Micromonospora rhizosphaerae: one gene and its partner. The protein of the gene in region 2 interacts with the protein of the main gene of each other region in a pairwise test. Links are inferred from orthologs where the notes say so. Each region holds a gene or a part of one and is shown on either strand. Other genes may lie near its edges.

What was found. Proteins that work in one complex are often made in the same cells at the same time.
Region 1: the proteins of GA0070624_RS10825 (region 2) and GA0070624_RS29610 interact in binary tests that used the Escherichia coli proteins (3 or more experiments, as listed by UniProt). The link is inferred for Micromonospora rhizosphaerae from one-to-one orthologs.

What each region holds. Positions count from the first base shown.
Region 1 is NZ_FMHV01000002.1:6,291,471-6,294,523, reverse strand. The notes cover bases 37-3,022. They hold GA0070624_RS29610 (sulfurtransferase TusA family protein), read right to left. Parts: upstream 1,651-3,022; coding sequence 1,423-1,650; downstream 37-1,422. Other genes in these bases: ctaC (aa3-type cytochrome oxidase subunit II), read left to right, coding at 2,970-3,022; GA0070624_RS29605 (cysteine desulfurase family protein), read right to left, coding at 1,647-2,798; GA0070624_RS29615 (P-loop nucleotide/nucleoside kinase family protein), read left to right, coding at 699-1,283; GA0070624_RS29620 (carbohydrate kinase family protein), read left to right, coding at 37-702. Outside these bases: more of GA0070624_RS29620, read left to right, coding at 1-36; more of ctaC, read left to right, coding at 3,023-3,053. UniProt on the Escherichia coli protein: Sulfur carrier protein involved in sulfur trafficking in the cell. Part of a sulfur-relay system required for 2-thiolation during synthesis of 2-thiouridine of the modified wobble base 5-methylaminomethyl-2-thiouridine (mnm(5)s(2)U) in tRNA.
Region 2 is NZ_FMHV01000002.1:2,220,952-2,224,007, reverse strand. Bases 2-2,990 are described here. They hold GA0070624_RS10825 (cysteine desulfurase family protein), read right to left. Parts: upstream 2,090-2,990; coding sequence 914-2,089; downstream 2-913. Other genes in these bases: GA0070624_RS10820 (electron transfer flavoprotein subunit alpha/FixB family protein), read right to left, coding at 2,455-2,990; mnmA (tRNA 2-thiouridine(34) synthase MnmA), read right to left, coding at 2-877. Also shown: more of mnmA, read right to left, coding at 1-1; more of GA0070624_RS10820, read right to left, coding at 2,991-3,056. UniProt on the Escherichia coli protein: Master enzyme that delivers sulfur to a number of partners involved in Fe-S cluster assembly, tRNA modification or cofactor biosynthesis. Catalyzes the removal of elemental sulfur from cysteine to produce alanine.

The sequences.
Region 1 (3,053 bases), 4.1 Mb from region 2 along the record:
ATCAGCGAGGTGGCGCACACCGCCCGGTTCGTCTGCACCACGGACACCGACATGTGCCAGATCGCCTCGTTCTACGCGGGCGCGATGAGCGAGGCTCGCAACATCGAGCTGGCCCCGGTGGCCCAGCGGCTCGGCGGCCTCGACCTGGTCCTGGTCAGCGCCAACGACCCGGCCGCCATGATCCGGCACTCGGGGGAGTGCCGCGAGCGCGGTTACTCCTTCGCGGCGGACCCCTCCCAGCAGCTCGCCCGGATGGACGGCGAGGACGTGCTCGGCCTGGTCGACGGCGCGGACTACCTGATGACCAACGAGTACGAGAAGTCGCTGCTGCTGAGCAAGGCCGGCCTGACCGACGCCCAGCTGCTGGATCGGGTGAAGGTCCGGGTCACCACGCTGGGCAAGCAGGGCGTGGAGATCGCCAGCCGGGACTTCGCCACGATCCACGTGCCGATCGCCCGCGAGATCCAGGCGGTCGACCCGACCGGCGTCGGCGACGGCTTCCGGGCCGGTTTCTTCGCCGCGCTCAACTGGGGCGTCAACCTGGAGCGGGCCGCACAGGTCGGCTGCCTGCTCGCCACGCTGGTGCTGGAGAACTTCGGCGGCCAGGAGTACGAGGTCCGCCCCGACCTGTTCGTCAAGCGCCTCGCCGAGTCGTACGGCGACGCGGCCGCCGAGGACGTCCGGCCGCACCTGCTGCCGTGACCTCAGCCGCCCCCGAACCCGCCCACTCCGCGGTCTCCGGACGGGTGGATCCGGGCGCGGTGCGACCCGGCGCCGCCGGTCCGGTGCTGGTCGCCTTCGCCGGGCTGCCCGCGGTCGGCAAGAGCACCCTCGCCAACCGGGTCGGCGCGGCGCTGGGCGCCCCGGTCCTGCCGGTCGACCCGGTCGAGCGCGCCCTGCACCGGTACGGCCTGGTCGGTGACGTCCCCGGGATGGCCGCCTACGGCGCGATCGCCGGCCTCGCCGAGGTGCAGCTCAGGCTGGGGCTGAGCGTGGTCGTCGACGCGGTCAACCCGGTGGCCAGCGCTCGCGGCCTCTGGCACGACCTGGCCGATCGGGCCGACGTGCCGTTGCGGGTGATCGAGGTGCACTGCGGCGACGAGGCGGAGCACCGTCGCCGGGTCGAGGCGCGGCTGCCCGCCGAGCCGGACCCGCTGCTGCCGACCTGGGAGCAGACCCTGGTCCGGCGCGCCGAGTACGAGCCCTTCATCGGCCCCCGGCTGGTGGTCGACACCGCCGTCGACACCGACCCCCTCCCCGGCATCCTCGCCTACCTCCGCTGACCCGCCCCGCCCCGGCCCGCGCCGCCAACCCGCTTCCGCCCGATCTTGCACTTTGGGTGGGCAGTTTGCGGCAATTGGGCTGCCTTGCCCCCACCGCAACTGCAAGATCGCCGGGGGGAGAGGGGTAGGGGGTTACGGGTCAGTGGGTGCGGCGGACGTCGTAGGCGGGGCCGTCGGGGGTGGCGGTGAGGAAGTCTTGGCCACGCATGCGGCACCAGGCGGGGATGTCCAACGCGGCGGCCGGATCGTCGGCGAGAACCCGGAGCACCGCCCCGACCGGCAGCTCCGGCAGGCGGCGGGCCAGGGCGATCACCGGGAGCGGACAGCGCTGGCCCCGGCAGTCCAGCACCTCGTCCGGCTCGCTCACAGCCCCGTCACCCCTGCCTGGGCGCGCAGGTCGGCGACGATGCCGGGCAGTTCGGCGAGGAATCGCTCCACGTCCGTCTCCGTCGTCTCCCGGTGCAGCGAGACCCGGATGTTGCCGTGCGAGAGCACGCCCATCGCCTCCAGCACGTGCGACGGTCGCAGCGTCGACGAGGTGCAGGAGGAGCCGGAGGAGACCGCGAAGCCCCGCCGGTCCAGCGCGTGCAGCAGCGCCTCGCCGTCCACGTAGAGGCAGGAGAAGGTGACCAGGTGGGGGAGGCGGTCGACCGGGTCACCGACCACCTCCACGTCCGGCACCTCCGCCGCCACCCGGGCCCGGATCCGGTCCACCAGCGGCGCCAGCCGGGCCGTCTCGGCCGCCGCGTCGGCCGCCGCCGCGCGCAGGCTCGCCGCCGCGGCCACCACCGCCGGCAGGTTCAGCACCCCCGGCGTACGCCCGGACTCGCGCTCGTCCGCCGGGAACGGCGACTCCCAGCGGGTGCCCTTGCGCACCACCAGCAGCCCGACTCCGGGTGGTCCGCCCCACTTGTGCGCGCTGGCCGTCAGCACCGACCAGCCCGCCGGCAGCGGCGCCCGGCCGACCAGCTGCGCGGCGTCGACGTAGAGCGGTACGCCGGCGTCGACGCACTCGGCGGCCGCCGCCGGCACCGGCTGGACCGTGCCCACCTCGTGACTGGCGCCGATCAGCGCGGCCAGCGCCACCCCGGGCGCCCGGACCGCGGCCGACCAGACCGCCAGATCCAGCCGGCCGAGCCGGTCGACCGGCACGGGCGTGGCGGTGCCTCCGCCGGCCACGTGCCGCTCCGCCGCGTGCAGCACCGCGGAGTGCTCGATCGCCGAGTGCACCAGGATCGACCCGACCCGACGCCGCCCGGCCAGACCGCCGAGCACGGCGGCGTGTGCCGCGGTCGTACCGCTGGGGGTGAAGGAGATCTCATCGGCGCGGACGCCGAGGGTCTGCGCGGTGGCCTCGCGGGCGGCGTCGAGCAGTTGGCGGGCGCGCCGGGCCTGGGTGTAGAGCTTGCCGGGATCGGCCCAGCCGTCGTCCAGCGCGGCCAGCAACGCCTGCCGGGCGACCGGGTGCAGCGGCGCGGCGGTCGCCGCGTCCAGATAGACCGGGGATGCGCTCACGACTGCCGACGCTATCGCGCCGGTAGGCCCGTAGAACCCCCGATGGGGTGGACACTGACCCCAACACGGTCCAGCCCGTCATGGTCGAGTAATCTGCGACCGTCGGTGACGCCTTTGCCGTCGGTGCTGATCGAAAACAACCACCGCGGCGCGCTAGGGAGGCAGGACCAGGTGGTCGCAAGGAGTTCGGAGGTACGGCCGTCGGCCGTACGGCACAGCGCTTCCCCAGGAGCCGGTGGGCGCCGGCGGCGTGGT
Region 2 (3,056 bases):
TCGGTCGCTCGCCGCCGGTCCAGACCGGGCGGGTCGCCCGCACCTGGGAGACCTCCAGCGCCTCGGCCGGGCCGACGGTCACCGTGTTGGTCTTCGGGGTGATGGAGAGCACGTAGCGGGGGCGGCCGTCCGGGGCGGGCCGGTCCAGGTGCAGGCCGCGCCGCTGGCCGACGGTGTACGCGTAAGCGCCGGTGTGACTGCCGACCACCGCGCCGGTGAGCGCGTCGACCACGTCGCCGGGCGTCTCGCCGAGCCGCTCGGCGAGGAAGCCACGGGTGTCACCGTCGGCGATGAAGCAGATGTCGTGCGAGTCCGGCTTGTCGGCCACCGCGAGCCCGCGCCGGGCCGCCTCCTCGCGTACCTGCGCCTTGGTGGAGTCGCCGAGCGGGAAGATCGACCGGTCCAGCTGCTCGCGGGTCAGCACCGCCAGGACGTACGACTGGTCCTTGGCGAGGTCGACGCTGCGCCGCAGCAGGCCGTCGGGGCCGAGCCGGGCGTGGTGACCGGTGACCACCGCGTCGAAGCCCAGAGCCACGGCCCGGTCCAGCACCGCGGCGAACTTGATCTTCTCGTTGCAGCGCAGGCAGGGGTTCGGGGTACGGCCGGCCGCGTACTCGGCGACGAAGTCGTCCACCACATCCTCGTGGAAGCGGTCCGCCATGTCCCAGACGTAGAACGGGATGCCGATCACGTCGGCGGCCCGCCGGGCGTCCCGGGAGTCCTCGAGCGTGCAGCAGCCGCGGGCCCCGGTGCGGTAGGTCTGCGGGTTGCGGGCCAGCGCCAGGTGCACCCCGGTCACGTCGTGCCCGGCCTCCACCGCGCGCGCCGCCGCCACGGCGGAGTCCACCCCGCCCGACATCGCCGCCAGAACCCTCACCAGTCCACTCCCCTCATCCCACCGAGCGTATCCGGGTCAGCGGGGGGTACGGAGGGCGGCCGCGCGGCGGGCCCGGTCGACAGCCGCCGGGAGGGCGGCGATGAGGGCGTCGACGTCGGCGCGGGTGCTGGTGTGGCCGAGGGTGAAGCGCAGCGAGGAGCGGGCGCGGTCGTCGTCGGCACCCATCGCCAGCAACACGTGCGAGGGCTGGGCCACCCCGGCCGAGCACGCCGAGCCGGTCGAGCAGGCGATGCCCTGGGCGTCCAGGAGCAGCAGCAGTGCGTCCCCCTCGCAGCCGGGGAAGGAGAAGTGGGCGTTGCCGGGGAGCCGATCGACCGGGTCGCCGTTGAAGACCACCTCGGGCACCGCCTGCCGGACCCGTTCGACCAGCTCGTCGCGGAGGGCGGCGACTCGGGCGGCGTACTCCTGCTGGCCCTTCACCGCGGTCTCGACGGCGACCGCGAAGGCTACGATGCCGGCGGTGTCGAGGGTGCCGGAGCGGACGTCGCGCTCCTGGCCGCCGCCGTGCAACAGCGGGGTGGCCGCCACGTCCCGGGCCAGCAGCAGGGCGCCGACCCCGGTCGGCCCGCCGAGCTTGTGCCCGGTCACGGTGAGCGCGGCAACGCCGCTGGCGGCGAAGTCGACCGGCACCTGGCCGACCGCCTGGATCGCGTCGGTGTGGAAGGGCACGCCGTGCTCGGCAGCGACCGCCGCCAGCTCGGCCACCGGCTGCACGGTGCCGACCTCGTTGTTGGCCCACATCGCGGTGGCCAGGGCGACCCGCTCGCCGTGCTCGGCCAGCTCGGCGCGGAGCCGGTCCGGGTCGAGCCGACCGGCGGCGTCGACCCGCAACCAGCCGACCTCGATGCCCTCGTGTCGGGCCAGCCAGTCCACCGCGTCCAGCACCGCGTGGTGCTCGACGGCGCTGGCGACGACCCGGACCCGGTGGGGCCGGGCGGCGCGGCGGGCCCAGAAGATGCCCTTCACCGCGAGGTTGTCGCTCTCCGTGCCGCCGCCGGTGAAGATCACCTCAGACGGGCGGGCGCCGAGCGCGGCGGCCACCCGTTCCCGGGACTCCTCCACCCGCCGCCGGGCACGCCGGCCCGCAGCGTGCAGCGACGACGCGTTGCCGACCTCGCGGGCGGTGGCGACGTACGCCTCGAGTGCCTCGTCGAGCATCGGGGTCGTCGCCGCATGATCCAGGTATGCCATCACCCTTAAGCCTATCGGCCGGGAGCTGACCCGCCGGATGCCGCAGTGCCGGTCTGCGCCGGGCCGGGCGGCAGCGAATCTCTCGCGGAGTCCGGGGTACTACGGGGTCGGGCTGATCGATCCCCAGGAGCATGCAGATCCTCCCGGCCGGTACGCTCGCCCCGGGCTCTCGCGCCCCCCTGAACGGGCTGATCGGCGGGCCGGCTCAGCTCCCCGGCTCGCCGATCAGCTCCCATCGTCGCCCGCCCGCTGCGGAATACGGGCAGACAGATACCGAGAAAGAGTGGCCATCCACCACGGAATGGCCACTCTTTCTCGGTATCTGCTCCCAGGGGCCGGGGCGCCGGCGGCGCCCGCCCCCTGTCTCACTTGCGCTTGCGGATCTCCTCGGCGGCCTGCGGCACGACCTTGAACAGATCGCCCACCACACCGAAGTCGGCCAGCTCGAAGATCGGGGCCTCGCCGTCCTTGTTCACCGCGACGATGGTCTTCGAGGTCTGCATGCCGGCCCGGTGCTGGATCGCGCCGGAGATGCCGAGCGCGATGTACAGCTGCGGGGAGACGGTCTTGCCGGTCTGACCGACCTGGAACTGGTGCGGGTAGAAGCCGGAGTCGACGGCCGCGCGGGACGCGCCCACGGCGCCGCCGAGCAGGTCGGCCAGCTCCTCGACCAGCTTGAAGTTGTCGGCGTTGCCGACACCGCGACCGCCGGAGACGACGACCGACGCCTCGGTGAGCTCGGGACGGGTGCCCTTCTGCTCGGCGACCCGGTTGACGACCTTGGCCAGCTTGTCGGCGTCGGTGACCGCGACGGTGAGCTGCTCGACCGCCGGGGTGGCCGCGGCGGGCGCCGGGTTGATCGAGTTCGGCCGGACGGTGACCAGCGGCAGGCCCTTGGTGACCTTGGACTTGACGATGGTGGAGCCGGCGAAGGCCACCTGGGTCGCGGTGCCGTCGGCCTCGAGGC